4 regions of the Peribacillus sp. FSL E2-0159 genome follow, and region 1 is predicted to be linked to each of the others. Evidence: riboswitches for the same ligand, from Rfam matches in the RefSeq annotation. Region 1 holds a riboswitch; each other region holds the start of a gene.
What was found. Region 1 has a riboswitch for S-adenosylmethionine ahead of metK (methionine adenosyltransferase). Riboswitches for the same ligand answer to the same signal wherever they lie in the genome.

Region 1 (8,217 bases):
AGAACGGGATATAATAGCCGAATTTACGGGATGATGGAGAAATTCCTATTAATGTTCGTCGATGAAATGATTGCCGAAAACCATACGAGAGCTAAGTATAACGAAGACTTATATGGTCTGTATCCCAAGGTGGTCCATAACTACCCGATTCCAACCAATCCTGAGGAAAGTACGGCCGTGAATTTGCATGAGCTGCTCGATTTGCCAGAGAATGAACCGATATTGTTATACCAAGGCGGCGTTCAAATGGGAAGAGGGTTAGAGCAATTGGTTGATGCTGTACCGATGATCGAGGGCGGGACGGTAGTTTTTATCGGAGATGGAAGGATCAAGGATGAGTTAATGAAAAAAGTAAACGACATGAATCTGGAGCATCGTGTGAAGTTCCTGCCGAAGGTTCCGGTCGACGAGCTGCTCCATTATACAAAAAATGCGTATTTAGGTTTTCAGATATTGAATAATGTCTGCTTTAATCACTACTCCGCATCTTCAAATAAATTGTTCGAATACATGATGAGCGGTGTGCCTGTGGTTGCCTGCAGCTTTCCTGAAATTCAAAAGGTTGTCGATACGGAAAAAATCGGTGTGTGTGTCGATTCACATGATCCAAAATCAATTGCCGAAGGCGTCAATTACTTATTGAAACATCCTGAAAAAAGGGCGGAAATGAGCAATAACTGCCTGAAGGCGCGGCAAAAATACAATTGGAAACAAGAGAAGGAAATCTTTATCGAAATTTATCAAACAGCCTAACAAATTTGAGTGTAGCAGAAAAATAGATAGGAGTGGTTTATATGAAACTTTGTACAATCGGACTTGGTTATATAGGACTTCCAACATCTTTAATGTTTGCGAAACACGGTGTCGATGTTGTCGGCGTGGATATCCATCCTGAGATTATTTCCAATTTGAATAGCGGCAGGCTCCATATCGAAGAACCTGGATTGGATGAGGTATTGGAAGAAGTGATTGCTTCCAATAAGTTCCGAGCTGCGTTAAGCCCGGAACATGCGGATGTTTTCATTATCGCGGTGCCTACTCCAAATAAAAAGGACATGCATCAATCCTGTGATTTAACTCATGTCATGGATGCAACCTCCAATATTCTTCCTTTTATCAAAAAAGGGAATGTTATCATTATCGAATCAACGATTGCGCCAAGAAGCATGGATGATCATATTAGACCGATGATCGAGAGGACGGGCCTTACCATCGGAAAAGACATTTTCCTCGTTCATTGTCCGGAACGTGTTTTACCTGGAAGGATTCTTGAAGAGTTGGTTCATAATAACCGTATCGTCGGGGGCATCACGGAAACATGCTCATATAAAGGAAGTCTGGTTTACAAAACCTTCGTTCAAGGGGAGATCATTCAGACGGATGCGAAAACGGCTGAAATGTCCAAACTGATGGAAAACACCTTCAGGGATGTCAATATCGCACTTGCGAATGAGCTGACGAAAGTCTGTTTCGAGCTGGACATCAATGTTTTGGATGTCATATCAATGGCTAACAAACACCCTCGTGTCAATATACACCAACCAGGACCAGGAGTTGGCGGCCATTGTTTAGCGGTCGATCCGTATTTCGTCGTTGCAAAGGCACCAGAGTATGCGAAAATCATTAAATTGGCCCGTGATACCAACGTATCGATGCCTTATTATATCGTTAATTGCGTAAGAATGATGCTAGAGGGCATCCGGAAGCCAAAAGTAGCTGTTTTCGGTCTTGCATACAAAGGAAATGTAGATGATATTCGTGAAAGTCCCGCCATTGATGTCGTCAATATCTTGATGGGGATGGAAAACATGGATGTAGCCTTGCATGACCCGCATGTCCAATCTGGAAAGATGCCAGTCGTATCAGTTGAAGACGCTGTAAATGATGCAGACTTGATACTTGTCCTGACTGACCATGATGAATTTAAACAGATGGATTATGATAAGCTATCGAATCTCATGAGCAATAAATTGATTTTGGATACACGCAATTGCATTGATGAAACTAAAACAGAGGTCCCGGTAGCTAACCTGGGCAATATATATCAATACAAAACGATGTCCATGAAAAAAGCCAGGAATAAAGCAATCATCTAAAAAAATGGACAAACACCGGTAATGGAATAAGGATTAAGGGGGCGCTGACTATGACAGTGCCCTTTTTGAATATCATGTTCTGCCAGGAGGGACGGAGGGCAGAAAACCAACGAAGAAAAGGACCAAGCAAGAGCTTGGTCCTTACAGAATGTAAAAGCGTTCCAGTTGGTTTCGGAAATCCGCTCCCTTTCCGCCAAGCCTCCTCCCCGCATGAATCTAGAGGCGAGGAGGCTAGATTCATGCGGGGAGGAGTGTCGCAATTATCTTCAATTCAATAAGGATAACAGTAAAAAAACCATGAAGTATAACCTAGTCTTGGTTTAAAGTAATGTTTCGGAAAGAGTCATTTCTTGTCGAAAAAGCGAAAGGACCAAGCAAGAGCTTGGTCCTTTTGTGTACAATTTATTGAGCTGTCGGTCCGCCAAGTTCTTCTATTTCACTTGGAACACTGCCGAATTTCTTGAAGTTTGCACGGAATTGAGCGGCAAGGGCTGTTGCTGCTTGTTTATAAGCGGCAGGATCTGCCCAAGTCTTGATTGGTTGAAGCACTTCGTCAGGAACCCCAGGAACATGAAGAGGAATATCCAAACCGAAGATTTCATCTTTGATCGTTTCGATGTTAGCTAATTCACCTTCAAGTGCCGCTTGTACCATCGCACGAGTGTAAGCAAGTTTCATACGGCTTCCAGTTCCGTATGCTCCGCCAGTCCATCCAGTGTTGACAAGGTATACCTTTGCATTGTGCTCGTCAATTTTATCACCAAGCATCTCAGCATAGCGTTGAGCGGGAAGCGGTAAGAAAGGTGAACCGAAGCAAGTGGAGAATGTAGCTTCCGGTGAAGTTACGCCTCTTTCAGTACCAGCCAATTTACTAGTGTATCCACTTAGGAAATGGAACATTGCCTGTTCTTTCGAAAGCTTGCTGATTGGAGGCAGAACGCCTGAAGCATCAGCTGTTAAGAAAATGATTGTATTAGGATGTCCTGCAATACTTGGGTTCACGATGTTATCGATCGCTTGCATTTGGTAAGCAGCACGAGTATTTTCAGTCAATGAACTGTCATCATAGTTCGCTTCACGTGTATCCGGATCAACAACAACATTTTCCAGTACGGCACCGAAACGGATCGCATCGAAAATTTGTGGTTCTTTTTCACGTGAAAGATTGATCGTTTTCGCATAGCAGCCGCCTTCGATGTTGAATACGCCGTTAGAAGACCAGCCGTGCTCGTCATCGCCAATCAGTTTACGACTAGTGTCTGCGGATAAAGTTGTTTTACCTGTACCGGACAGTCCGAAGAATAAAGCGACGTCCCCTTCACGTCCTACGTTAGCAGAGCAATGCATTGGAAGGATTCCAGCCTCTGGAAGTAAGTAGTTCATGATCGAGAAGATCGATTTTTTCATTTCTCCTGCATATTCTGTTCCGCCGATCAGGATTGTACGGCGTTCAAATGAAACGATGATGAAAGTTTCGGATGAAGTTCCGTCCACTTCTGGGTCTGCTTTGAAGTTAGGTGCAGAAAGGATTGTGAATTCTGCTTCGTGACCTCTTAGTTCCTCTTCGTTTGGACGGATGAACAAAGTATGGGCGAAAAGGTTATGCCAAGCATATTCATTAACAACACGGATTGGAAGACGTGATGATTCGTCTGCACCAGCGAAACCTTTAAAAACAAAGATCTCTTCTTTTGCTTTTAGGTAGTCAACTACTTTATTATATAGTTTATTGAACACATCTTCGGAAATTGGCTGGTTCACTGAACCCCAATCAACTTTATCTTTAACTGATGCTTCTTCCACGATATATTTATCCTTAGGTGAACGACCAGTATATTTGCCAGTTTCAGCTTTTACCGCGCCGGTTGATGTTAAAACGCCTTCACTTCTGCTTAATACTTTTTCGACCAATTGAGGAACTGAAAGTTGAGTTTGCACATTATTTCCTGTTAATAATTGGTGTAACTCATTAGAAACATCTACAGAATTCATATATGAGGTACCTTCCTTTGTTTAAGTTTTTAGATTACAATTAGTATAACACATTCATTTAATTAGTCTATACTATTTCTTTTAATTTGTGATTATTTTCAGTTGGTCGCGTTAATCATTTTAATCCGGCAGGGACCGAGTTACGATTATCGCATATACTTTCATGAAGAAAATTTTAATTTAATAGGAAGTAAGTAAGCAATATATGTCTATTGGGAAAGTCAGGGTGTCGATTTTTCGAATGCTCAATACTTTATTATTAATGGCAATTTACAACATTTCTATTCGTGTTTTGCATTTTAAACCCTTCTAGGACGTTGTATCAACATGTTTTTTCAAATGAACGCCATTCTGAGTGGAAATGTTCTTTTTAGAAAAGCATTGACAAATTCCAGCTAGATACGATAATATCTTAAATTGTACGGATTCTCTTATCCCGAGTTGGTGGAGGGACAGGCCCTTTGAAACCCAGCAACCTGCCATATTGAACTTGACTCCAAGATCGATCGCCGAAAATAAAGCGAAGGTCTTCAAGGAATAGTGGTGATGGTGCTAACCTGAGCAAGGTAAAAAACCCTTGAACGATAAGAGTGAAAGGATAGAAGACAGAATTTTAAACCTTTCCTCATTTGCCAGGGAAGGTTTTTGTGTTTTTTATAAGTAATTCTGTGTCTATAGTTGAAACTAATGAGGGAAACGAGTTCCGTAAAAACAGGCTTATGCCTACAACATACTAACTTCCAAGGAGGAAATATGATGTCAAAGAAACGTCTATTTACTTCTGAATCTGTTACAGAGGGCCATCCGGACAAAATTTGTGATCAGATTTCAGATTCCATTTTAGATGCTATCCTTGCTAAGGATGCAAATGCACGTGTAGCGTGTGAAACTAGTGTAACAACAGGTCTTGTACTTGTTGCCGGTGAAATTACAACGTCCGCTTACGTGGATATTCCGCGTATCGTTCGTGATACGATTAAAGGAATTGGTTACACACGTGCGAAATACGGTTTCGATGCTGAAACTTGTGCCGTGTTGAGTTCCATTGATGAGCAGTCTGCCGATATCGCAGCTGGTGTCGATAAAGCATTGGAAGCTCGTGAAGGAAACATGTCAGACGAAGAAATCGATGCAATCGGTGCAGGGGACCAAGGTCTTATGTTCGGATTCGCTTGTAATGAAACAGAAGAGCTTATGCCGCTTCCGATTTCATTGGCGCATAAACTTTCATTCCGCTTGGCTCAAGTTCGTAAAGATGAAACGCTTCCTTACTTACGCCCTGATGGTAAAACACAGGTAACTGTGGAGTATGATGAGAATAACCTTCCTGTACGTGTAGATACGATCGTTATCTCTACACAGCACGATGCAGAAATTACGCTTGAACAAATTCAAGCCGATCTAAAAGAACATGTGATCAAAGCAGTCGTTCCAGCTGAATTGATCGATGCTGAAACTAAGTACTTCATCAACCCAACTGGCCGTTTCGTAATTGGCGGACCTCAAGGGGATGCTGGTCTTACTGGTCGTAAAATCATCGTTGATACTTACGGCGGATATGCTCGTCACGGCGGCGGTGCATTCTCTGGTAAGGATGCTACTAAAGTTGACCGTTCTGCTGCATACGCTGCTCGTTACGTTGCGAAAAACATCGTGGCAGCCGGCCTTGCCGACAAAGCGGAAGTTCAATTGGCATACGCAATCGGTGTGGCAGAGCCTGTATCAATCTCTATTGATACTTTCGGAACTGGTACAGTTAGCGAAGAAGTCCTTGTTGACCTAGTTCGCGCTAACTTCGACCTTCGTCCAGCTGGTATCATCAAAATGCTTGACCTTCGTCGCCCAATCTACAAACAAACAGCTGCCTACGGACACTTTGGCCGTACAGATGTCGATCTTCCATGGGAACGCACGGACAAAGCAGAAACATTAAAAGCACAAGCGTAATCCATATAAAAAGGTGTCCCGCAATTAGCGGGACACCTTTTTTATGGATTAATTTTGCCGTCAGCGGGAATAATTCAAGAAATCATAAAGAAATTCAAATTACGTGCAATACTCGTGAGTTAGGGTCGATTACAAGCTTGTTTGGGTCAGCTACTCGTGAGTTTAGAGCGTTTACTCGTGAGTTTGGAACTTTTACTCGTGAGTTTGAGTACAATACTCGTAACTTTCAGTCAATTACTCGTGAGTTACTTTATTCGTTCCGCCGTTTTATAGTGTTGTCCTTTTTCGGCGTATTCGCGTACGATGCGTTCCATATCCTGGCGATCTTCTTCGTTGATTTCGCGAATGACTTTAGCCGGGCGTCCGAATGCCAACATGTTCGGTGGAATGATTTTACCTTGGGGAACGAGACTGCCGGCACCGATGAAGGCGCCTTCGCCGATTTCAGCTTCATCAAGTACAATCGATCCCATGCCAATTAGAGCTCCTTTACGGATTTTACAGCTATGTAAAATGACCTGATGGCCAATGGTTACTTCATCCTCGATGATCAATGGATTATTTGGGCTTTGGTGCAAGACGCTGTTATCCTGTATACTGACTTTTTTCCCGATGATGGTTGGGGATACATCACCGCGAATGACGGAATTGAACCAAATTGATGTTTCGTCGCCAATTTTGACATCACCAGTCACGACAGCATTTTCAGCAATATAAGCGCTTTCAGCAATTTCAGGTTCTTTGCCTTTATACGGATAAATAATCATTTTCAATCATTTCCTTTCCGAAGTGAATGTTTTTATGTATTATTTTAATATACCGTATGCAAATACACTTGGCTATTTATAATAGCAATGTACAACTTGTTAGATTTCTTTTTTGTCGAAAATCACGAATATGGTTATAATTTATATATATTATTTTAACTATCATGGATTGTTTACAACAAGTGAAAAGTGAAAGGGGGATTTCGAATGTGGAAATGGGAGACAGAAGGAGACGCAAAGGGCGTCATTGTCATCATTCATGGGGCAATGGAACATCACGGACGTTATAAGTGGGTAACACAAATGTGGCTTTCAGCTGGATACCATGTCGTCATGGGCGACCTTCCTGGGCAGGGTATGACAACTCGCGCCTACCGGGGACATATCGATTCCTTTGATGAGTATTTGGACGAAGTGAAAAGCTGGATAGAAGAGGCTTACGAATATTCGTTGCCGGTCTTTTTACTTGGACACAGCATGGGTGGTTTGATTTCGATACGCCTTCTTCAGGAAGAGGAATGGGACATTGCAGGGGTGATTCTTTCTTCTCCATGCTTGGGCCTCGTGACGAAGCCGCGGAAGTTCCTTACAACCATCTCGCATGGTTTGAACTTCGTGATGCCTATGTTCAGGGTAGATTCCGGATTGACACCTGAAATGGCGACGAGAAGTGCGGAAGTTCGTGAATCCGATAGAAACGATACATTATATATCACGAAGGTTTCGATACGCTGGTATCGCGAGTTGGCACAGGCCATGAAGGATGCTTTTGAAGAGATTCCTGAATTTCAGGATGTGCCGCTTTTGGTCATGCAGGGCGGAGATGACCGAATCGTGAATAAGAAGGCGGTTCGTGAGTGGTTTAATTATAACTTGGCCAGTGAAAAGCAATATAAGGAATGGCCTAAGCTTTATCATGAAATCTTCAATGAACCAGAGCGTGATGATGTATTTCAATACGCGCTGAGTTTTGTTGAAAACCGTTTAAAGATATTAGGGTATGTCGTTTGATCAGTACATACTGTCAGGATAAATGAAAAAGCTGCCGAATTTAGATCTCGGCAGCTTTTTTTATTTGGATCAGCCTGCGTTTTTAAGCATTTCGTTCGATTTGATGACCGGTGCCCAGAAAGTAACCGGATACATAAATTGGTTTAAATGTGTAAGTTCCTTTTTATTGGATAATGCGGTCGATAGAAGATAAATCGATTTGAAGGTTAAGTCATTGGCGAATAGGTCCAAAAGCGTCGCTTTCATATTCATGATCGCTTCATGGTTTTGTGTGGAAATCATTAAATCGAGCTGTGGCAGAAACTTATCAAAATGTTGATCGAATTGTTTGAGGTCCTCCATGGTATTTTGTTTTTCTGTCAATGAGTTAAGCGAGCTGACAAAATCCCCGTATTGCTCACTTG
Region 2 (8,217 bases), 1.9 Mb from region 1:
ATTGCTTTGTATATTCTGGATCCACGAGTCGGTACCATTGGCCTTTTACTTATTCCGATCATCGTTATCTGGACGATGGTATATCGTAAATTCGCCTCGAAATATAATCACATCATTCGGGAAAGGGTCAGCGATATTAATGGGATGATCAATGAATCCATTTCTGGAATGAGCATCATTCAGGCATTTGGACGTGAAAAGGAGACGAAGCAATCTTTTGAAAATCTGAACCGGGAGCATTATTCCTATCAAAATAAAATGCTCCATTTGAATTCGTTGACGGGTGGAAACTTGATTGGTGTCATTAAGGTTTTGGCGCTAATGGCATTCGTCTGGTATTTCGGTGGGATTTCCCTTACAGCGAGTTCGGCCATTTCCTTAGGGATGATGTATGCAATTGTTGATTTGATCAGCCGCCTTCTACATCCGCTTCATGGAATCGTCAATCAGTTCGCTAATCTTGAACAGGCACTTGTTGCAGGGGAGCGGGCGTTCAGTTTATTGGATGAGCAGGGATTGGCAGTCAGTGATGAAAACATATCTAGATACAAAGGGAACGTGCAATTCGAAAATGTTTCTTTTGGTTATAAGGATAATGAATATGTGTTAAGGGACATTTCCTTCTCTGCTAAACAAGGGGAAACGGTCGCTTTAGTTGGCCATACTGGGTCAGGAAAAAGTTCCATAATGAATTTATTGTTCCGTTTTTATGACAGTAGTGAAGGGCAAATTAAAATCGACGGAAGGAATATATTGGATATTCCTCATCAGACGCTTAGGGAACATATGGGAATCGTCCTTCAGGATCCCTATTTATTTACTGGCACCATCGCATCCAATATCAGTCTGAATCATAAAGGCATCACAAGGGAAATGGTTGAAAAATCATTAAGAGATGTTGGGGGGGACAAAGTGCTTAAGCATCTTCCTTTAGGGCTGGACGAACCCGTGATCGAAAAAGGAGGAACGCTGTCTTCTGGACAGCGGCAGCTAATCTCTTTTGCCCGTGCTCTTGCATTCAATCCTGCAATATTGATTTTGGATGAAGCGACAGCAAGCATCGACACCGAAACCGAGGCAATTATCCAGGAGGGAATGGAAGTGCTGAAAAAAGGGAGAACGACCTTCATCATTGCACATAGACTTTCCACGATAAAAAATGCCGACCAAATTCTTGTACTGGATAAAGGCCGGATTGCTGAGCAAGGTACACATGAAGAATTAATGGAATTAAAAGGGAAGTACTATCAAATGTATGAACTGCAGGCAGGTCCGCATAAGGACATGGCTGGCTGACCACGATTGTATAAGGTTGGATAATCAAGATAAAAATATAATGAGGGTGCCGTTATTGGTACCTTCAAGCATAATTGTTGATAATAGTAATCATTACGTTTAACATAAACCTATACTGACGAGGTGATAATAGTGAAACAAGAAATTCATCCCGATTATCAACAAGTAGTATTCATGGATACCAACAGTGGTTATAAATTTTTGACAGGCTCCACGAAAACGTCCAATGAAACGGTCGTGTGGGAAGACGGCAACACGTATCCATTATTAAAAGTGGAAATCAGTTCAGATACGCATCCTTTTTATACTGGAAAGCAGAAGTTTGCTGAAAAAGGTGGACGGGTGGATCGCTTCCTGGATAAATATAAAATGAAGAAATGAGAGTAAGGCCAATGGGAAATCATAGCCTTTTTATTATGAAAAAGAATAAAAATGATGCAAACAAAAAAGGGTGCCCATAATATATGGCGCACCCTTCCTTTAATCATTTTGCAGCAATTGCTTCCCCTTTTGCAATATTTACGAGGGCCGCATCGAAGTCCTTGATTAAATCGTCTGGATTTTCAAGTCCGACAGAGAGACGGAGCAAGCTGTTCGTGATGCCTCGCTTTTCCCTTTCATCGGCAGGCATTGCAGCATGGGACATTTTGGCCGGGTAGGATAATATAGATTCGACCGCTCCAAGGCTTACGGCAAAAACAGGGAGTTCGACAGTGTTAACGAAAGAACGGAAGACTTCCTCACTTTCCAATTCAAATGATAGGACCGCCCCTGCTCCAAGTGACTGGCCTTTCTGGATGGCGTGCTGTGGATGATCAGCTAGGCCGGGATAATACACTTTTTTCACCAAGGGCTGCTCCTTTAAGTAGGCTGCAATCTTTTCTGCCCCTTTTTGTGAATGTTCCATTCTAACTGACAAGGTTTTCAGACCTCTCATTACAAGCCAGGCGTCCTGGACACCAAGAACCGCTCCAAAGGAGTTTTGAAGGGAACCGAGTCTTACTGCTAATTCCGGATCTTTTACGACCGCAAGCCCAGCTACCACATCACTGTGTCCGGATAAAAACTTCGTCGCGCTATGAAGGACAACATCAGCGCCCAGATTCAGTGGTTTTTGCAATGCTGGCGTCAAGAATGTATTATCAACAAAACTTAAGGCGCCGGCTTTTTTTGCGATATCACATACGGCTTGAATATCGGTCACTTTAAGTAACGGATTTGAAGGCGTTTCGATGTATATGGCCCTGGTATTTGGCTGAACTGCCGCTTTGACGCTTTCAAGGTCCGTCATGTCAACGAAGGTATGCTCAATATTGAAACGCGACAATACGCTTGTGACCATCCTGAACGTTCCGCCATAAACATCTTCGGAAATGACGATATGATCCCCGGCAGACAATAGCAGGAAAGCTGTAGAAATGGCAGCCATTCCTGATGAAAAAGCAAAGCCATGGGTGCCGTCCTCAAGTTCGGCAATGATGTCTTCAAGTGCCTCGCGAGTTGGGTTCCCGCTTCTGCTGTAATCATATTTGCCGAATTGATCGATATCGGATTGATGGAAAGTCGATGCGTGCTGAATGGGGACGCTCACGCCGCCCGTTGCCGGATCGAATTTATGTTGATTATGAAGTAATTTGGTTTCAAAGCTAAAATCATGATCTGTCATCGTAGTGCCTCCCTTTTTACCTGTGCGAATGCTTGCTGTAAGTCACCAATCAAATCATCGCTATCCTCGATGCCAACGGAGAAGCGGAGCAGGCGATTACAAACACCATTTGCCGTTCTGACTTCAAGCGGAATATCGGCATGTGTTTGTGTGGCAGGATAGGTGATGAAGCTTTCAACCCCTCCAAGGCTTTCTGCAAAAGAGATTAATGAGAGCGATTGTAAAAATGGGTTGACCGCCGCTTCATTAATGATACGGAATGAAATCATGCCGCCTCTGCCGGGATACAATACGTCCGTAACACAATCATGCTCCGATAAGTAATCTACAAGTATCTTGGCATTCTTTTCATGACGCTCCATCCGCAACGCCAGGGTTTTCATTCCGCGCATCAACAGCCAAGAATCAAATGGGCTCAAGACAGCTCCGGTACCATTGTGATGGAAGGCAAGTGCATCACATAATTCAGCGCCGCTAGCAACGATCAGTCCGGCGAGCACATCATTATGACCACCGAGATACTTGGTTGCACTGTGAATCACAATATCCGCTCCAAGCAGGATGGGTTGTTGAATTAGAGGCGTGTAAAAAGTGTTATCAACGATTAACAATAAATTATATCGTTTGGCCAATGCGGCAACGGCGCTAATGTCCGTTTGCTGCATAAGAGGGTTAGTGGGAGTTTCGATGAAGATGGCTTTCGTGTGAGGAGTGATGGCTTTTTCGATATCCTCCAAACAACAAGTGTTTACATAGTCACACTGCAACCCCCATTTTTTAAAACCTTGTTCTAACAGACGATATGTACCGCCATAAAGATCTTCGCTGACAATCCATGCATCACCAGATTTAAAAAGGGCGAGTATAGTGGAAATGGCGGCCATTCCTGAACTGCAGGCATAACCTTGGTCGCCTTTTTCCAGATCGGCGATGGATCGCTCCAATAGTTGGCGTGTAGGATTACCTGTCCTTGTGTAGTCGAATCCCGTCGATTGGCCAATTCCTTCGTGACGAAAAGCTGTTGAAAAGTATACCGGCGGATTGACTGTTCCTGTCGCCGTTTCGCTGCGATTTCCTAATTGAGCAAGATATGTTTCAGTTTTGTACATGGTTTTCACTGCTCCTTTGCGTTATATAAAATAAAAAAAAGTCTTCTTTAAGAAGAAGACTTTGATTAAGTAGGGACGAGTCATTCTTCTTATCTTCCAAGTTCACAAACTTGTGGAATTAGCACCTTTTCATTGGTTTGAAACAAATGAAGGTTGCTGAGGTGTCATCGGGCCATTCCCTCTACCTCTCTCGATAAGAGTTTAGATTATTCGATTTCTTTTGAATTTACTATATATACAAAATACTGTCAAGAACATTTTGGGTGGATAATGCTTTGATGTTCATGACTAGGTCAATTGGAGCCTAGCGGTGTCAACACTTTATGTGTCTAAAAAAAATATCCGGATTTTCATATAAACAGGAAGGATTATGGATTTTTTCAGAAAAATGGGAAGGGTCAGCCGGATATTTTTGCTTTAAAATAATAAAGTTTGTACAATGTATGGAGAGAAAGAATAATACGACATTATTCATTTCATATGCAAAAGGTCTTCAATGAATAGTGCAAACATAGGAGGAGAACACATGGAATACAGAATCGAACGAGATACGATGGGTGAAGTGAAAGTTCCTGCTGATAAATATTGGGGAGCACAAACTGAGAGAAGCCGTAACAATTTCAAAATCGGTAACGAAAAAATGCCGATTGAATTAGTTCGTGCATTTGCATACGTTAAACAAGCTGCGGCAAAGGTGAACTATGATCTTGGTGATCTTTCGGAAGTCAAAAAGAATGCCATCGTCAAGATTTGCGGCGAAATCCTTGAAGGCACACTTGATGAACATTTCCCGCTTGTAGTTTGGCAAACGGGAAGCGGCACGCAGAGTAATATGAACGTGAATGAAGTGGTCGCTAACAAAGGGAATGAATGGTTGAAAGAAAATGGTGAATCGGAAACCCTTCATCCGAATGATGATGTTAACAAGGCACAAAGCTCCAATGATACTTTCCCGACCGCCATGCATATTGCTGCCTTTATGGAAGTCGCTGAAAAATTGGTCCCTGCCATCAAAGCTCTTCGTGATACATTCGATACAAAAGAAAAAGAATTTTGGGATGTCGTGAAAATTGGCCGGACACATCTTCAAGATGCTACACCATTAACATTAGGACAAGAAATTTCCGGTTGGAAAGCGATGCTCGACAAAGATCTAGTGATGATTGAGGAAAGCAGCCAAAAATTATTGAACCTTGCACTAGGCGGAACGGCTGTAGGAACCGGAATCAATACAAAAAAAGAATTCCCGGGACTTTCTGCCAAACAAATTGCAGCGGATACAGGATATCCTTTTGTCACATCTGATAATAAGTTCCATGCATTGACAAGCCATAACGAAATCGTCTACGCACATGGTGCTTTAAAAGCATTGGCAGCCGATTTAATGAAAATTGCGAACGATGTCAGATGGCTGGCAAGTGGTCCTAGAAGCGGAATCGGCGAAATAGCCATTCCGGAAAACGAGCCAGGCAGCTCCATCATGCCAGGTAAAGTCAATCCAACACAAAGTGAAGCGCTTACCATGATTGCAACACAAATCGTGGGTAACGATGCTACAATTGGCTTTGCAGCTAGCCAAGGTAACTTTGAATTGAATGTATTTAAACCAGTCATCATCTATAACTTCCTGCAAACGGTCAAATTATTGACGGAAGGCATTCATTCATTCAACAATAATTGTGCGGTTGGCATCACTGCAAATGAAGATAAAATCAAAGAAAATGTAGAACGTTCCCTTATGTTGGTAACAGCCTTGAACCCGCATATTGGTTATGAAAAAGCAGCCAAGATCGCAAAAACAGCATTCAAGGACAACTCTACGTTAAAAGAAGCGGCGTTGAAATTGGAATTCCTGACGGAAGATGAATTCAAAGCATGGGTAGATCCTGCTAACATGGTTAATAAATAATTGCATAGAAGTGCCCTCCCTCTGGTATTAGGGAGGGTGTTTCCATGTGTTAAAATAATGGAATCAACAAATACTGAGATCATAAGTATCGGGAACAGGAGGAAAAATAATGTCTTTATGCCCGCTTTGCAACGGTCTAAGAAAAATTCATGTGAATTGCCCGGAATGCGGCAGTGATCTTGATGATAAAGGGAAATTCATGGACTACGCTGATGATTACAGTGCTTACATGGATATCGACATACTTAAAGAAAACGACGGATATCCTCAATCCCTTCAAAAAGGCCAATGCCCGCATCTCATGAAATGCTCTGAATGCGGACATGATGAAGTGGTATTGGTCCAGGAATAAATCTACCCCTTATTTGAATAAACGAAAAAGACCCATTCATGAACGGGTCTTTTTACGTTTAATTGGCAGGTAACTTCATGTTTTCCTGCATCTGTTCATCTTCTTCAACTAAAATGCGATGTTCAGTCCCTTTATCAAAAAAGTGTGCTTTATTCATGTCGAGGGCAAGTTCTATGTTTTCGCCTGCCTGGATAATATTCTTGGCATCGACTCGTGCGACGAAGTCCTGCCCCTCTAACGTGGAGTAGAGCATGATCTCCGCGCCCATGAGTTCGGCTACATCAATTTGGGTCGTGAATGTAGTGTTAGGGGACTCCGTGAAGCTAGTTCCTTCATTATGGAAATCCTCCGGACGGATGCCAAGGATTAAATCCTTTCCGATATATCCTTGATCACGCAGCATTTTCATCTTCAATTCAGGTATTTCAAGCGTTTGTTCGCCTATTTTAATTGTGCCTTCTTTTAATGTTCCGGAAAAGAAGTTCATGGCAGGCGATCCGATAAAACCGCCGACAAAGACGTTTATGGGTTTCTCGTATACGTCTTTTGGGGCACCGACCTGTTGGATGATTCCATCTTTCATTACAACAAGACGTGTCGCCATGGTCATTGCCTCTGTTTGGTCATGCGTGACATATATTGTCGTGGTGTCGAGCCGTTTATGTAGTTTAGCGATTTCTGCGCGCATTTGAACCCGTAGCTTTGCATCGAGATTGGATAATGGCTCATCCATCAAGAAAACCTTTGCGTCCCTTACAATTGCACGGCCAAGTGCCACACGCTGGCGCTGACCTCCTGAAAGGGCTTTAGGTTTCCTGTTTAGCAGCTCTTCAAGTCCGAGAATCCTTGCCGCTTCATTGACCCTTTGCTTGATTTCCGCTTTTGGCGTTTTCCTGAGCTTTAAGCCAAATGCCATATTGTCATATACGGACATATGAGGATATAAGGCATAGTTCTGGAAAACCATCGCAATATCACGATCTTTAGGGGGGACATCATTGACTCGCTTCCCGTCAATGTATAAATCCCCTTGGGAAATGTCTTCCAGTCCGGCAATCATCCTTAATGTCGTCGATTTGCCGCAACCAGAAGGTCCCACAAAGACTATGAATTCCTTATCGGCAACACGAAGGTTGAAGTCTTTAACAGCCGTAACCTTTTTATCATAAATCTTAAATATATGATCTAACACTAACTCTGCCATGAAAAATCCCCCTTTTAAACTCCTGATTACTTGTACCAATTAGCTATAGTCTAAGCTATCGGTTTAGAAAAAAGTATGGGCACATTGCACAAAAAAGGATGATATTACCTGTGTGTATGGGAAATTAATCATTCAGTAAAAAAATCAAGTACGCAGTAAGGGCATGACGGAAGTTTCTAATATCGAGACCAGTTCTTTCAGAGAATTTATCGATTCGGTATTGTAAGCTGTTCCGATGTATATAAAGCTGTTTGGCGGCATGGGTGGCATTGGAATTACATTCGATATACGTTTTAATCGTTTTGATAAGTTCAGTATCCTGCTTGGTCTTGCCAAGAATCTCATTGATATACCATTTTGCATTCTTAACGGATGGATCATTAATTAATGAGTGAGGAATGATGTCTGCCAAATCAGCGACCTTAAGATCCGGCAGGTGCACCTGTGCCAAATCAAAACACTTTTTCTCCTGAGTCCAGTGATGATGAAGGTCTTGATTTACAGGGTGAAAGCGCCCGGTGAACATACGGGTCTTAACATAAAAGTCACTTTCAAGTGTGGAAGAAATGGCGATTAGTTCTTTATTTGATAATGGTTCATCCTTGTCCGTTTCAATTAAGACACCTGCCGTTTCATTTTCCCAGACCAATGCTGCGTCAGATGGAACGAAAGCGAGGAAGG
Region 3 (8,217 bases), 1.2 Mb from region 1:
AACCTATCGCAGTAATACGTGCTTTGGATTTGAACATAAAATAACCACCTCGTGTTATGAATTGCATCATTTTTATAACTGATATTAATACCTGGTACTAATTATAAAGTAAAAAAAATCTTATGCAACTACCGATTCCTTTAAACCCATAAGAAAAAGATCTGAACGACAAAGAACGATCGCAGCTGTTAATATAAGAAGACTCTGCGCCTAAATAGTAAGGTATATCGTAGCCAGAGCATCCTGTTAAAACATACGCTTCTTGGTTGTTCTCATTTTGATTTAACACTCTCCTTTAGGTAAGTACCTATACTAAAAGTGCATACTTACGTACTTGCAGAGTGCACTTTATACTTAAGATAAATAATAATTAAGGAGGATAAATCTTTGAAAACTCTTGTTATCGTATCACACCCAAGTCTAGAAACATCCGTCATAAATAAGCGATGGGTAGAAGAGCTCCGGAAATATCCGGAAAAGTATACAGTACACGAATTGAATAAGGTTTACCCTGACGGAAACATTAATGCGGAAAAAGAACAGCAATTAATCGAATCGCATAGTAATATTGTTTTACAGTTTCCTTTTTATTGGTTTAATTGTCCGCCTCTCCTAAAAAGATGGCTTGACGATGTTTTTACTTATGGTTGGGCTTATGGTTCAAATGGAGGCGATAAATTAAAGAATCGCAAAGCTGCTTTAGCTGTATCTGCCGGAATTAACAAAGAAGATTATAGTGAAGAGGGAAGATATCGCTATACACTTGAACATTTATTATCTCCCTTTGAAACTACCTTCCTATACTGCAATGCAGATTATTGTTCATTCTTTGCGTTTTATGGTGCTGAAAATGAGCCGTCCGCAAGCGAATTGGAAAAAAGCGCACAAGATTATTTGAATTTTGTCGACAACCTTTAATAGGCAGTTCCATTAAAGAAGTATTTCCTTGTTAGGGAAATACTTCTTTTGAATTAATCAAAATAGCTACACCTACGGCTGTACAGACTCCTGAGCTGGCAAACTGTTTTTTTCTCCCCACTCGCACATCAAATTTAACAATGGAATGAGAGATAGACCACGTTCAGATAATGAATATTCTACTTTTGGGGGTATTTGGGGAAATTCCTTGCGTATGATAAGGCCGTCTGCCTCCAACTCTTTTAACATGATGCTTAGTGTTTTAAAGGAAATGGTACCGATACTCCGCTTCAGCTGATTATGCCGCATAACCTTATTTTCAGACAGCCAATACATTATGATCATTTTATATTTGCCGCCTATTAAGGACAACGTATATCCAAAGCCAGTGTCATTTGGTTTCACGCCAGTCGGAACACAGGTTTCACGCATAAGTTTACACTCTCCTTTAGATAAGTATAGGATATGAATGTTCATACTTTACAATAGATCATTATCAATCTTATTAAAAGGTAAAGTAAGTTCTCTATAGAAATTTACTATTGTGGTCAATGTTTATACTCCAAAAATGAGGGAGCAAAGGGTCCTCCTGCCTTAGCGAAAGTAAAAAGATTTCATTATTATTAAGTAAAATGATGAAGATGCGAAATTTTATATCCATGACCCATCCCTTTTAAAAAAAGAAAAATCCTATTGCATATCCAACAGGATTTTTATCAATCTTCAAAATTCACAATTATAGGATTTCTGTCATTTTAGTGTTTTTGTTTGTAATAGGTTACCGCGAGCGCAAGGGCCAGCACTGTTCCTTTGACGATATCCATCGCATAATACGGAACGGACATCATGATCAAACCATTTTGAAGGATTCCGATCAGGACTGCTCCGACAAAGGTTCCAAATGCATTCGGTTTTCCCGCTCCTAAAACGGAGGAACCAATGAAGGCTGCTGCAACGGCATCCATTAAATAGGGGGACCCTGAATTGATTTCCGATGTCATGACCCTTGAAGCAAGGACAATCCCCCCGATTGCAGCTAATAGAGCTGAAAGCAGATAGGCAAGGATTTTGTATTTATTGACCGATATCCCGGAAAGTCTCGCCGCTTCCTTATTTCCCCCAATAATGTACATATAACGACCGTGCTTCGTATAAGTCAAAAAGATATGTGTGGCTATCACAATGACTGCCATGATCAGGATTATCCATGGTACCTGTCCAATTTTGGCGAAAAACGGGCTGATCAGTCCTGTTGCGAATGTCCCGTCGGGCATGACCATATTTTGCGAGACCGTGGCCCCCTTGGTATAAGTAAGGGCAATTCCCTGGATAATGAACATGGTAGCCAATGTCATCAGCATGTCGGGAATTCTCAATTTAACGATCATGAATGAATTCAAAGCCCCTACGACAAGTGAGGCGCCGATCGCAGCTAATATGGCGATTAATGTATCCTGCGAAAACCAGACAAACATTGATATGACGATGGCATTGGCCAATGATGCGACGGAGCCGACGGAAAGGTCGAAGCCATCCACGGTCAGGGATATCGTAATGCCAATCGCAATGATGGTCACGATTGAAATGGAACGCAGGATGTTGATCAGATTATTCGTTTGAATGAAAGATGGATTGGACACGGCAAAAATTCCAATCAGAATGATAATCGTCAATATTGTGCCGTATTTATAGAAAAAGTCGAATAGTTCCACCTTTTTCTTCGCTTTCGCTGTCTGTGTAACAGGAATGGGTATGCTCATTCTATTTTCCTCCTGTTGAATAGAATAATAGTTCTTCTTCATTCGTTTTGCTCGTTTCTAATTCGATGACTGTGCTCCCGTCATATAACACATATGTCCGGTTGGTAATGCCAATGATTTCGGAAAGCTCGGATGATGCATAAATAATCGCTTTCCCATTCCTTGCAAGCTTTGCAATCAATTCGAATATATCCTTCTTGGCTCCAACATCGACCCCTTTCGTTGGTTCATCGAATATGTATACATCCGCATCGGCCATAAGCCATTTCCCAATGGCAACTTTTTGCTGGTTACCACCTGAAAGGTTTTCAACATTCACTTCTCCTGAAGGAGTTTTAATGCCGAGACTTGCGATCATTTCCTTCGCCTTTTCCTTTTCCGCCTTACGATCCACGAAGCTGAACGTCTTGCAGAATTTGCCGAGACTGGCTGCGGTCAAGTTCGCCGAGACTGATTCCTGAACGAGGACCCCTTCTTTCCTGCGTTCCTCAGGTACAAGTGCCAGACCGCTTTTTACTGCTTCGTGCGGTGATTTTATAGAAAGCTTTCGACCATTCAGGATGACTTCGCCCGCTGTGATCGAAGTATGACCGAAAAGGGTTTTACACAGCTCCGTTTTCCCAGCCCCGACCAAACCTGCCAAGCCGATTATCTCGCCTGCTTTAATATTCAGGCTAACATTTTTAACTTTCTCTGCATCTGACAATCCCTTCACTTCCAGAATAACGTCGCCAATCGAAGTATTCACTTCAGGAAACTGTTCATCCATGGTTTTCCCGAGCATGTTCTCTACCACTTCGGTACGGGTTATGTCCTCCTTTTTCCGACACATGACACGCTCCCCATTCCTCATGATCGTAATTTCCTCACAAATTTCAAAAATCTCAGGCAGACGATGTGAAATGAAAATGATTCCCACGCCTTTTTGCTTTAATTCATTTACAATTCGAAAAAGTTCTGTCGTCTCCGTATGACTTAACGGAGCAGTTGGCTCGTCGAGAATCAGGAATTTGCATTCTGTCGAAACGGCTCTTGCTATCAGGACCATCTGTTTTTCAGCCAAGGTAAGGTCTCTTACCAGCTTTTTCGAAGGGACACGAATTTTCATATCTTCAAGAATATTAGCGGCTTGGTTGTGCAGCTCTTTCCATTGGATTCTCTGTTTTTTCCCCATGTTTTGGACCATATCATTCAACATTACATTTTCCCCAACCGTTAAATAAGGGATGAGGGCGGTATCCACTTCCTGATAAACAATTTGAATGCCTTGTTCCTGAGCCGCTTTTGGAGAGCGGATATCCCGCTTCATCCCATCAATAAAAATGTCACCTGAATAATGAACATGGGCTCCCGATAAAACTTTCATTAACGTCGATTTCCCTGCTCCGTTTGCACCGACCAATGCGTGGGCTGTCCCTGATTGTACGGAAAAATCGACTTCACTCAGCGCCTTCACCCCCGGAAATTCAATCGAAATCTTCTTCATTTCTAGTTGCGTGCCCATGTCCATTCCCCCTTATTGAACAGACACTCCCTTCACTGGAAAGAGAGTGTCTCTTTTTACTTTTTATAATGATCTTTCAAAACCTTCATCCAATCTTCTTCAAATTCCGTGGATACACCCCAGCCATCGACAATACCAGACAGGTTTGCCATGTTTACCGCTTCTTTTGAAGCTTGGATTTGCTTTTGTGAAATAAGTGAAGCATCCAGGTCATATGTTTGCGGCGTTTCTTCTCCCGCTAATTTTTTAGCCAATATCCTCATATTCACTGCACCGATCAACTTGGGATCGACTGCTGCCGTGTAGGACCACGAGCTATCAGCTGATTGGATTTCCTGGAGATCTGCATTAGATACATCAATTCCATATATCTTCACTTCATCTCGGCCCGCTTCTTTAATCGCCCGGGCTGCACCGATTGCAAAGGCATCCCATGTTGCGAAAATGGCATCCAATTTACCTTTAGGGTATTTATTCAGCATTGCTGCTACAGCATTTTGTGTCTGAACCGAAGTATCAGCAGATGCCACTCCGAATCTTTCGACTTCTTTAATCCCAGGATTTTCTTTTAATTTTTCCTGATAGACTGCATTTCTTCTTACCATTGGAGGAAAACCGTCCACCCAAAGATATGCAATTGCCGCTTCACCTTTCTGCTCTTTTATCAGTTTATCAAAAGCCAGTGTTGCCAATGCTTCATCATCTTGTGAAGTTAATGTCACACCTTCTATTTTAGATAGATCGCTTATTGAATCGAATGTGACAACGCTTTTACCTGCATCAACCAACTTTTGAACGTCATTCACAGTTGCTGCATCATCACCATGGGAAATGATATAGCCGTCGTAATCTTCCTCCAAAGCCTGCGCTATCGCATCATGGAATTTAGCCGTATCACCATTTGCTGTATACGTATCCACTTGAAATCCCAGTGCTTCTCCCTCTTCTTTTGCCCCCGCCAGGTATTGAGCCGTATGATCATCACCGCCTATTTTACGGATCACTTTGATTCTGGCTCCATCCCCATCAGCAAATCTTTCCGGGACATTTTCAAATGATACTTTTTCTTCTTTCTTCGATTCTGTGGAACTCTGCCCTGTAGAGCAACCCGTTAAAAGCAATGCCGAAGCGATTGCTGAAATAAATATCCCTTTAATAGACCTTCTCATCTTGTTTCCCTCCATTTTTCCTTATTATTCTTATCAGTTAAGTTGGTGTAAATCCCAAAATAAAAACCTCTCTAATATAGAGAGGTTTAATCGGCTGTTTTGCAGACTTGTCCCTCTCTTATCTGTCAAAACATTTCTGTTTTGCAGGATTTAGCACCAATTCCTAATGGAACGGTTGCTGGGCATCTTAGGGCCAGTCCCTCCGCCACTCTTGATAAGAGATATATTGTGTTACGTTTTCGTAATTAACACTTTATAGGGATATAGTCGTAAAGTCAATAGATTTTTGAATATTTGAAATGTTCCCCGTTATTTTTTATTTTCTTTGAAGCTGGGCTAGACGCTTTTTCTCAATTTTTTCAAGCCTCTCCAACTGCCTTAATTTCACTTCGAACAAAGTGATCGGGTCACGGTAAACTTCCGGATTTTCTTTCATATGCTCCAATGCAGCCTGGTAGTCTTTTATTTCAGTCTGCGTTTGCTCTATCGTTTTTTGAAGTAAAGCAAATGAACTGCGATAGAAAAGTGAGATGTCCCGATCCAAAGATTTTTCAAACAATCCAAATTGGGTAAGGAAACGTTCCGTGATCATTTCGGCAACATCCAGGTAATCTTCACTTTCCAAGTATTTCTTATAACGATTGTACATATTGGCTTTATTTTGCGGTATCGCTCCAAACAGCTTCCCTGCTCCTTTAAGCAGCAATTGTGATGGAGTCCTGCGCAAAAGGATATTAACGTTTTCGATGCGGATACTGCTTGTCATCCGGTCGGCATCACGGCGCCAGTCATCCAATACCCTGAAGTCACCTGCCAGCGTAATCCGTTCTTCTTTGTATAAATCATTGAATCCGGCACTCATCTCATCCATAAACTGCTGGCTTTGTGAGAACTCCATTTGGGAACTGGCAATCCAGTCTTGAAGAGAACGGTAATATTGAGGCATGATCTTATCAGAAATGAAGTTTTGAATCCGCTCATTCATTTCCTGGTTTAACTGTACATGGACCTGACTGAAATCACTGCTTTCCGTTAACGATTTAGAGCAATCCCTCAGTAATTCAGGAATTTTAGTAGAAAGCTGATTTTTCACTTCATCCTTAAGCAGACGATACGACCTTGTGATATTTTCACTTTTTTCTTTTTCCAAATCAGCCAGTTGATTGACCGCCCCATTCAGCTTGACTTCCATCTGTTCATTCCAAGAGATGGAATGCTCGCATTTCCGCTCATTGGCTGCCCGTTTTTCTAACAGATAAGATAAAGTCTTACGAATGAATGCTAGGATTTTTTCAGATCTTCTTTCCTTCCAATTATCATCTTGATAATTCGATTGAAGGAAAGCTGAAAGGTCCTTCAATTGCTGCTTGCTGTCATAAAGTTTGGAGAAAGCGAATACTTTCGCATTCGGGAAATATGCATTCACTTTATCCCATGTTTCGTCTTCCATCCGGACTGCGACCTGATCACTGTATATTGTATCCATTTTGTTTAATAAGAAATGAATCGGCAGTTTCGGTGCCATCATTTGAATTTCCAATAACAAATCCCGTTCGCTGCCGGTGAAAGGCGCCCGGGCATCAAGAACGAACATCAATCCATCACTGCCATGTAAATAGCCTTGGAAATCGGATTCCACGCTTTTTTCCCCATTGAACCCCGGTGTATCCAATAATCGCAGACTATTATTTCTTAGGTAGTCACTGATGATCGTCACATCGACAATAGTCCCGCGCTGGCGGCGTGTTTCATCCAATTCAGTTAGCTCCATGACAACTTTTCTATCTATATCGGTAATTTCAAGGATTTCCAAATCATCCCCGTCTTTGACACTGACTAATGACGAATGATCTTCAGCGGCAATGCTCTCACCAACAATTGACTGAATAAAGGATGTCTTTCCATTTCCTGTACTTCCTACAAGAAGAAGATTGAAATTTTCGGTATTCTTAAGCCCCTCGACCATCCATTTAAGCTTATTGCCAACCCTTAAATCATTATCTTCAGCCCACTGGATAATGGAATTGAACAGCTTCTCTCCCGCTTCCAGTCCGCCTCCCAATTTAGGCGATTTCGCCAACAGGCTTTCTGCATCCTGAATGACCAGAGCATTGATCGTATCCGGGAAGATTTCATTCCAGGACAACGCGGATGCCGCCGCAAACAGCGAGAGCTCCCCATCTGCTATTTTGAGCCAGTTTTCCAGCAACCTTGGCACGACAGGACTTAAATCTTTGATTAGGTGCGTTCCTTCTAACAGACCTGCATATGCATCCCTGTAATAGCCGGAAAGCTCATCCCATACATCCGCATGGTTTAATTCGATGGTATCTATCAAGTTATTAATCACTCTTAGCCATTCGAAATAAGAATCCGTATATTTATAATTTTTCCACAGGGCAACCGTCACCTTTTCGAAACGTTCCTGGTCGAGTGTGTATAGCGAACCAAGGACAGTTGAAAAATAATCCGGTTCCATCGATTGGGCAACACCCTGCTGGATATACGTTTTCAGCACATCGAACCAGCCCATTGATTCTGTACGGATACTTTCATTCGCCGCTAATACCACAGCACTGTTCCAATCCTTTTGTTCTTCAAAAAAGGCACGTGCGATTTCCGTGACATTCGGGTAGTCCGGTTGAAACTCGACTGCTTCTTTCACTACTTTGGAAGCCAGGTCATTTCTCGATTCCACTATGTACAGGGAAAAAAGTTGCAAAAGAACCTCTGTTTTCAAGACCGCTTCATTCGTATCGACAGATTTATAGATATCCTCTGCGGTTGAATACATTTCCAGTTCAAAATAAGCATCAGCAATGTTTTTCTTCGCCCATGAACCAAGTTCCCCTTCTATGTTTTCCCA
Region 4 (8,217 bases), 2.7 Mb from region 1:
TATTTTCAATTTGCTATGACTTTTGCAAGGTAAGGGGTTCGGGGCCACACCTTAACCACGAAACTGAAAACTTTTCCAATATTGTAATAGTAAACCAAGGTAGCTTTCACTCTTTATTGAAGAAAATCAACAAATTTAGACACCCCTATTTTATTAAAACGCTTGTTTTTCCTGACTAGCCATAAATTTCTTGTTATATCTATTCTGGAAATGCCCACTTCCCGCAAAAAGCCTTGCTCCAATTCTCTGGCCACTGTCAACCTTGGCAAAATGCTGATTCCAAGTCCAGCTTCAACCGCACTTTTTATCGCTTGTGTACTGCCGATCTCCATGTAGCTTTCTATTTTTTCTAAAACACCATGCTCCCTTAACATATTTTCTACAATAAGCCGTGTTCCTGAAATGGATTCACGCCAAATCATCCTTTCATTTCCCAATTCCTCTAGCTGAATTTCTTTTCTGTCTTTCCATGTGTGGTCGGATGGACATACCAATATCAATTCGTCCTCGGCGAACTTGTCTACAATAAAATCGGTGTTTTCCACAAGTCCTTCCACCAAGGCCAAATCAATGACATCGTTTGAAAGATCCTCCAGAACCCGGGGGCTGTTTTTTATCGTTAATGTCACTTTTATTTCAGGCTGTTGTTTTTTAAATCTCCCAAGCAAGCTTGGCAACAAATACTCACCGATAGTCAAGGATGCCCCTACTATGAGGTTTGCATTGTACTTGCCAGTTGATTGTTGAATCACTTCTTTTGAATGGTTGAAGTCATTTACAATAGCTTTTGCAAAAGGGTATAACAACTTTCCTGCCTCTGTAACTCTCAGCCTTCCTTCCTCACGGTCGAATAACAATGTGTTATAATAATTTTCCAGTTGATGGATTTGTCTTGTTACAGCGGGTTGAGATAGGAAACTTAACCTCGCTGCCTGGCTTATGCTTCCTTCATCCACCACTAAACAAAACATTTTTAGATTTTCTAATTTCAAGAAAACGACCTCCATGTTTTTTGATAGTTAATTAAAATGATAGCATCATAAAGGTAAATGGTGAAATGAAAAACGAGTGCTACATCCCCGAATAAGTGAGGCTATTAAATTATTGGCGACATTCTTTATAAAACGGATAAATCTTCTGGGTATAACGTTTTGTTATACCCGATGATTTTGTTGCAATTTACCCATTCCTTTTTCTTTGATATGTTAGTAATAAGATTTAAACAAAGCATGCAAAGGAAGTGACTGATGTCAATGAAAGGACAATGGAAAACTCTATTCCATTTATTTTGGACCTTTTTTAAAATAGCACCTGTCACATTCGGAGGCGGGTTTGCGATGATCCCTTTAATCGAAAAAGAAGTGGTCGAAAAGAGGAAATGGATGAAAAGCGAAGAAGTTACGGATGTTTTTGCGTTATCTCAGTCCGTACCGGGAGCTGTAGCCATTAACTCCGCCACCTTTATCGGCCATCGAATTGCCGGAATGAAGGGGGCAATGGCAGCCATGATCGGTGTTTCATTACCTACCTTTTTAATTGTTCTGCTCCTAGGCATTTTGTATTTTTTCATTCAGGATAATCCGAAGATAGAATCCGCATTCATATCGATCAGAGCTTCCATAGTAGCCATCATCGCCTATGCAGCTATCAAGATAGGAAAAACGGCTGTTGTAGACAAAGCAACTTTCTGTATTTTATTAGTAGGAATTCCAGTCCTCTTCTTTCTTCACCCAGTGATGGTTATATTAGCAGGAGCTGTAGCAGGTATTGTGACAATCTCCATTAAGAGAAAATTAGGATACGATGTCAAGTTGGACAGAAAAGATATGAGAAAAGAAGAAAATGATTTCGAACCTTTCATGGGTGCTGGCATATAGGTAAATCAAAAAAGGTCTAACTAATTTTCAAGAAAGCGTGTGATATTATGATGGAATTGTGGGAGTTGTTTAGCACCTTCTTTATTATCGGCTTTGTATCGTTCGGTGGCGGATACGCCATGATTCCCGTAATAGAATCGGAAGTCTCACAGCATGGATGGATGTCAACGCAGCAATTTACCGATATAATCGCCATTTCCGGGATGTCACCAGGACCTGTCACAGCCAATAGTGCCATTCTCGTTGGCTATTCTACTGCTGGATTAGCAGGAGCCATTTCATCCACTCTCGGAATCTTGCTACCTGCTATTATATTCGTGACCGTTATAGCCACATTCTTCAGCAAATTGAATCATTTTCCAGTTATTCAATCCATGTTTTATGGATTAAGACCCATTGTCACTAGTTTAATCCTCTTTGCGGCAATCAGTTTGGCACTTTCCAATCATATGATAGCTCCGAACTTTTCATGGCATACGATTAGCTTATTACTCGTTTTTGGATTATCGTTATTTGCCCTAATGAAATTACGCTGGCACCCAGCCTATGTAATTATTCTTTCTGGTTTAGTTGGTGTTGTCCTCTATTCATGACAAATGCCTCAAGCAAAACCATTATCAATATGGACCGGAATGAAGCACAGATATTTTGGTTATGAAAAAAATTGTTTATCATAATTTAAAGAAATATCAAACAGATGAATTGGAATTTTCAGGTCAGATGAAGTCGGCTTTGATTAGTTTAGGACACTTATTCTGAAATAAGAGCGAGGATGACTTCTGAATAATTTTTACGCTTATGTTTTAGTATTTCGATCATACAGAAAACACCCTGTATCCAATGATCCAGGGTGTTTTTCATTTCCTATTCTCATTTTAAGAAGTACGTTTCTTCGCTACATCTTCTTCAGACCGAAACCGTGGAAAACCAATCAAGATGGCAACGACTCCACAAAGTCCAATTAGTATTGGGTAATATGAATAAGGCAAGATGCTTATCGGTGAAATCTTTGCTACTCCTGCTGCAACAAGCAGCTGTGCCCCATATGGAATCAACCCTTGGATACAACAGGCAAAAACGTCAAGTAAGCTCGCCGATTTACGCGGATCAATCCCATACTTTTCAGCAATATTTTTGGCAAGTGGCCCGGCAATGATAATCGAAATCGTGTTATTTGCCGTTGAAAGGTTCGTCAAACCAACAAGCCCGGCAATGCTGAATTCCGCCCCTTTTTTTGATTTGCTATTTCGGGTCACGAGGTGGAGCAGATAATCGATGCCACCATTATGTTTTATTACAGCAACCATGCCTGCAATTAAAATGGCAAGGAAGGATATTTCATACATTCCCGCCATTCCTTCACCAACTTTTTGAATGACACCCAACGGTTGATAACTTCCATCTGCCAAGCCGATTATTCCGGCAAATACGATACCGATAGAAAGGACCAGGAACACATTGACTCCTGCCAATGCAGTGATCAATACGCAAAGGTATGGAAGAATCTTCACCCAATTATAAGAATTTTGGGTGATGTCGGCTTGTTCACCCATCGTTAAAATTCCAAGAATGGCGCATGTGATGATGGCCGCAGGTAAAACGATGAAAAAATTCACCTTAAACTTATCCTTCATTTTCGTTCCCTGTGTTCGAACTGCAGCGATTGTCGTATCTGAAATGAAGGATAGGTTATCTCCAAACATCGCACCACCAATAACGGCAGCCATTGAAAAGGCAAGCGAAATATCGGTTTGCTCGCTAATTCCCACCCCGATAGGTGCTAGGGCTACAATCGTTCCCATGCTAGTCCCCATAGATAGAGAAATAAAACACGCGATAATGAATATCCCTACCATTAAAAGATTTTGCGGAAAAACGGCTAAGGCAAGATTCACCGTTGATTCAACTGCCCCCATGCCATTTGCAACTTCGGCAAAAGCGCCGGCTAAAAGGAAAATGATAACCATTAACATAATATTGGCGTCACCGGCACCTTTACAGAAAATATCAACCTTTTGATTGAAGCTTTCTTTCCGATTCATTGCCAATGCAGCTGCTGATGCAATAGAAATTGCTACAATCACTGGAAATGAATAAAAATCTTTAGTGACGATTCCGGACCCTATAAATAAAATTAAAAATACGACAAATGGAATCAATGCCCATGGATTCCCTTTATTGTTTGCACTCATGATGTACACCTCTTTTTATTTTTCCCATGACATGTGTCATAGCTTTTATTCTTTTAACAGTTTTCGCAAATAACACCAAACTTGATTACCCATTCATGGAGCTATAGCTAAAAAAAACTGTCAGCATAAAAAAGACCCCTTCTATTAAACAACAAGAAGAGGTCTTTTAATTTATAAAAAACACCCTCCTTATCTTTCAGGCGAAAATCAGCCTGCTGGATTTGGCACAGCACTCCTATTAAGTCCGCTGCCGAGACATCTTCGGGCCAGTCCCTCCGTCTCTCTTGATAAGAAGATCAAAATTATATAATTTATCAAATATTACGATGCCTGTCAGAAAAGTACCAGGCTGGAAACTTGCTGAAACCATCTTAGTTTGTGAAAGTGACATCGAAAGTCGTATTGAAAAGCAAATATAAGAGTACAGCATTTTGTCTATTTTCGCAAGGTTTAGTTTTAAAGTATTTCACATGCTCCTTAATGATTATAAAGAGATCTTGACATGTGCAGTTATTCATTTTATTTCAATAAATGAAACTCTTGTTACATTTGGATAAAACACCAAAAAGCCATTTCGGGACGGAACTAATATAAAAAAGAGGTCTAATGACCTCTTAGCAAATTTGTTGTATTAGATTAGGTGAGTTATTTTTAGTCGAGTTCACATCAGTCGATACTTCAAATGCTTCCATCTGTTCCGAATCGAATGACTTTAAATACTGTTGCAGATATGCAGGATCATTAATGGATGGATTCAACCAATCTTTTTCATCTTCTGGTTTAAGGATGACAGGCATACGATCATGAATGCTGGTCATTAGCTTATTAGGAACGGTTGTTATAACGGAGCACGAATAGATGCTGATGCCTTCAGGAGATTTCCAGGATTCCCAGAGACCGGCCATTCCAAATGGAGCATGGTTCTTCAGTTTTATTCGCATCGGTATTTTTCTCTCTGATGTCTTCTTCCATTCATAAAAAGAGTCAGCGATTATCAAGCATCTCTTCTTCTTATACGAATTCTTGAAGCTTGCTTTCTCTGAAATGGTTTCCGCTCTGGCATTGATCATTTTATAGCCCACTTTTTCGTCTTTTGCCCAGAAAGGAATGAGTCCCCACCGAAGATATCCAAGTCGATTCCTCGCCCCGTCATTAATGACAGAGAGCACGGATTGGGAGGGAGCAATATTGTAGCTGAATTGGTATTCCTCATCAAATGATCCTTGAATATCAAACCGTTCTTTTATTTCTTCAATGTCAGTGAAAAGGGTGTAACGTCCACACATAATATCGCCTACCGTATTAAGATTTATTACAGTGTAACAAATGGAACGGGCAGGCACAAATCAACTTTCTAAAATCCTGATGTCGGTAAATGGTTGATTAAATAATTCGCTGGAAATCAAAAGGGTGCCAAGGACTTCTCTTTCATCTTCAGCTTTAATGATTTCCGACAAAATTAAGGTACTGCCATTCCTGACCGTTACTTTATATTCATTCATGTAATTCCCCCTCAAAAGGCTAGATGGTTGTTATTATAAACTAAAAACCCCCAAGTATCAGTACTGAACTTTGGCAGAGTCACGGTTAATCTTCTAATGGGGAGGCCGCATGGAGGTTCCTTTATACTTCTAAGGGTTGGGACCATAACTTTTTGTAAACGAGGCGAGAAAAAAGACTGTCCATGAATGATTCATGGACAGTCTGGGCGCTGTCAAAGGTTTTTCGCTTCAATACTGATAATTGATTATGGAAATAGCATTGAGGAAAGCCCCAACAGTCGGTACGAATAGGCTCGCTCTTATAGAAGAACCAAATGGAGGAGTTGCCCCTATTCCATGTCCATTCATTATTTAAAATGCAGTAAAACCTCATTTATTAAATGTGCTGCCAATGTAACGGTTTTATTATTTTCGTCCAACGAAGGATTCACTTCCGAGATATCAAAGGAGAGGATCTTTTCATTCGATACGATATGCCTGATAATGGCACGGACCAATTTCGGATTCAGTCCAAACGGCGATGGAGCACTTACCCCAGGTGCGTAGGCTGAATCAATAACGTCTGTACATAATGTAAGAATAATGTAGTCATATTCCTTAGAGAAAGCATTTATCCGCCGCTTAGTTTCATCCATTTCGTTCAATGATAAATCTTCTTCCAAAATGTAGTCGACCTTACTTCTCTCAGCAGTTTCAAACAGTGCCTTCGTATTCCCCTGCTTCTGAATTCCGACACATAAATATCCACAACTTTGATCTTCGTCCAAAATCTGCTTAAACATCGTTCCTGATGAACTTTCTTTTTCATAAGGTCTCATATCAAAGTGAGCATCAATATTAATAATCCCTAATCTAGCTTTTGGTCCAATGGATTTCCTAATCCCAAGATAATGGCCATACAGGGTTTCGTGTCCTCCCCCAAGTATGATAGGAATCGCTTTACTCTCCAATATCCCGGCAACAGCTGATCCCAGTTGGGATTGGGCGGCCTCCATCTCTGTACTTTCACATATTACATTGCCAGCATCCACCAGCTCGGTTTGGGAAGGTAAATGACAGGGTAATTTTGCCAATGACTGCCTAATATGATCAGGACCCTCTGCAGCACCAATCCTCCCTTTATTCCTTTTGACGCCTTCATCACATTTGAAGCCAATCAATCCAAAGGTCCTTGATGCATTGGAAGAGATGGCTAATTCCGAAATCGGTGCCAAACGTACTCTTTGGTGGTATCTGAAGCTGTCCATGTCAGATTGGGAATCAATTCTTCCATTCCAATATTTTAAAGTCGGATTTGTATACATAATTTCTCCTTTATTTAAAAAATTCCGAAATATCTTTTTTCAAAATTATAAATGAGATAATATATAATTACCAATACAAAATTTCAATATATCTATAGTTTAAAGCTATAGAAAGGAGCATATATGGACCTTCGTCAACTTCGATATTTCACTACAATTGTCCGGGAAAAGAATTTCTCAAAAGCGGCAAAAATGCTGCATATATCACAACCTTCCCTAAGTAATGCCATAATGAAATTAGAAAATGAAGTTGGTTTTCAGCTTTTGGAACGTAATACAAGGGGGCTTGAGCTTACGGAAGCAGGAGGGATTTTTTATACGAGATCTGTTGATCTGTTAAGAAGATTCGATAATATGCAAGTGGAGCTTAAGGAAATGAAGGATGTTGGAAGCGGAACTGTATCTATAGGTTCCATAGAGTCATTTAAATTTTGGTTCCCGAAAATAATCAGGAATTTTAAAATCAATTATCCTAGTATTCAAATAAAGGTCAGGGAAATATTAGGGGAAGAGAAGGTTTTCGATTCGTTAAACCGGTATAATGTTCATTTCACCATCACGAACCAGCCCATCAACAACGATGAAATTCTGTCCACTCCCCTTTATAATGAAAAATTCATGCTTTTGATCCATAAAGATGACGAGTTAAACGAAAAAGAGTCCATCACTTTCCAAGACATTGCAAAGAAAGAATTGATCATCAGCACAACTGGATTTCAAACAAGAGATGATATCTTAAGAGCATTTAAGGGTGAAAATGCAATTCCCAATATCCTATACGAAATAGAAAGGCTTGAAACAGCTTGCAGTTTGGTAGAAGAAGGGCTTGGGGTTACAATTTTACCTGAAAGCTATATAAAATCCGCTGCTACACCAAATACTGCAATTCGCGCAATCGATTCGAACTTTTTGGAAAGGACTGTTTACATAGCTTATTTGAAAGACCGTTATCTGTCTCCTGCAGTATATAGGTTAATAGAGGACATACAGAGCTTTTTTAAGAGTGATGTTAGGTTCGATGACTAAAAAAGAATCCAACGGTAATGACAAAAAACATTCCCCTTATGCACATTGCACAAGGGGAATGTTTTTTGTCATTGCTCTGGCCACTTTCCTCGATTTCCTTAGTTCCATCTTGCTAAAGGAATTTCAGTCTATATTCGTCAGGGTAAAATTAATTCGTGACACTACCATCTTCGTCTGGATCTTCAATATCCGCCGAATCTTTTTCCAATAGTGCCTCTTTGTCTTTTTCGTTCCATTTTGCTTTATATCCTAATGATTTTGCTACTCTTAACACCGGTAGATACGATTTTTTATCTGGTTTAAATGTTTCTAAGTC

Region 2: another riboswitch for S-adenosylmethionine. It lies ahead of NYE63_RS06110 (methionine biosynthesis PLP-dependent protein); the one in region 1 lies ahead of metK (methionine adenosyltransferase).
Region 3: another riboswitch for S-adenosylmethionine. It lies ahead of NYE63_RS02810 (sugar ABC transporter substrate-binding protein); the one in region 1 lies ahead of metK (methionine adenosyltransferase).
Region 4: another riboswitch for S-adenosylmethionine. It lies ahead of NYE63_RS12460 (Na+/H+ antiporter NhaC family protein); the one in region 1 lies ahead of metK (methionine adenosyltransferase).

What each region holds. Positions count from the first base shown of each region.
Region 1 is NZ_CP152053.1:5,199,316-5,207,532, reverse strand. Features, by position in the region: gene NYE63_RS25390 (glycosyltransferase) at 1-753, shown strand, start outside; gene NYE63_RS25385 (nucleotide sugar dehydrogenase) at 795-2,096, shown strand; gene pckA (phosphoenolpyruvate carboxykinase (ATP)) at 2,499-4,088, opposite strand; SAM riboswitch class I at 4,517-4,679, shown strand; gene metK (methionine adenosyltransferase) at 4,842-6,035, shown strand; gene NYE63_RS25370 (gamma carbonic anhydrase family protein) at 6,281-6,799, opposite strand; gene NYE63_RS25365 (alpha/beta hydrolase) at 7,010-7,813, shown strand; gene NYE63_RS25360 (hypothetical protein) at 7,883-8,217, opposite strand, start outside.
Region 2 is NZ_CP152053.1:1,228,918-1,237,134, forward strand. Features, by position in the region: gene NYE63_RS06095 (ABC transporter ATP-binding protein) at 1-1,296, shown strand, start outside; gene NYE63_RS06100 (type B 50S ribosomal protein L31) at 1,429-1,677, shown strand; gene metC (cystathionine beta-lyase) at 1,781-2,962, opposite strand; gene NYE63_RS06110 (methionine biosynthesis PLP-dependent protein) at 2,959-4,071, opposite strand; SAM riboswitch class I at 4,158-4,271, opposite strand; gene fumC (class II fumarate hydratase) at 4,598-5,980, shown strand; gene NYE63_RS06120 (hypothetical protein) at 6,090-6,332, shown strand; gene ugpC (sn-glycerol-3-phosphate ABC transporter ATP-binding protein UgpC) at 6,391-7,536, opposite strand; gene NYE63_RS06130 (helix-turn-helix domain-containing protein) at 7,661-8,217, opposite strand, start outside.
Region 3 is NZ_CP152053.1:563,359-571,575, reverse strand. Features, by position in the region: gene NYE63_RS02835 (ketoacyl-ACP synthase III) at 1-37, opposite strand, end outside; gene NYE63_RS02830 (NAD(P)H-dependent oxidoreductase) at 388-918, shown strand; gene NYE63_RS02825 (helix-turn-helix domain-containing protein) at 991-1,350, opposite strand; gene NYE63_RS02820 (ABC transporter permease) at 1,674-2,678, opposite strand; gene NYE63_RS02815 (sugar ABC transporter ATP-binding protein) at 2,680-4,182, opposite strand; gene NYE63_RS02810 (sugar ABC transporter substrate-binding protein) at 4,239-5,351, opposite strand; SAM riboswitch class I at 5,467-5,572, opposite strand; gene NYE63_RS02805 (GTPase domain-containing protein) at 5,668-8,217, opposite strand, start outside.
Region 4 is NZ_CP152053.1:2,534,494-2,542,710, reverse strand. Features, by position in the region: gene NYE63_RS12475 (LysR family transcriptional regulator) at 114-992, opposite strand; gene NYE63_RS12470 (chromate transporter) at 1,248-1,877, shown strand; gene NYE63_RS12465 (chromate transporter) at 1,925-2,470, shown strand; gene NYE63_RS12460 (Na+/H+ antiporter NhaC family protein) at 2,753-4,069, opposite strand; SAM riboswitch class I at 4,256-4,363, opposite strand; gene NYE63_RS12455 (SOS response-associated peptidase) at 4,684-5,355, opposite strand; gene NYE63_RS12450 (hypothetical protein) at 5,416-5,571, opposite strand; gene hutG (formimidoylglutamase) at 5,919-6,875, opposite strand; gene NYE63_RS12440 (LysR family transcriptional regulator) at 6,999-7,901, shown strand; gene ggt (gamma-glutamyltransferase) at 8,050-8,217, opposite strand, start outside.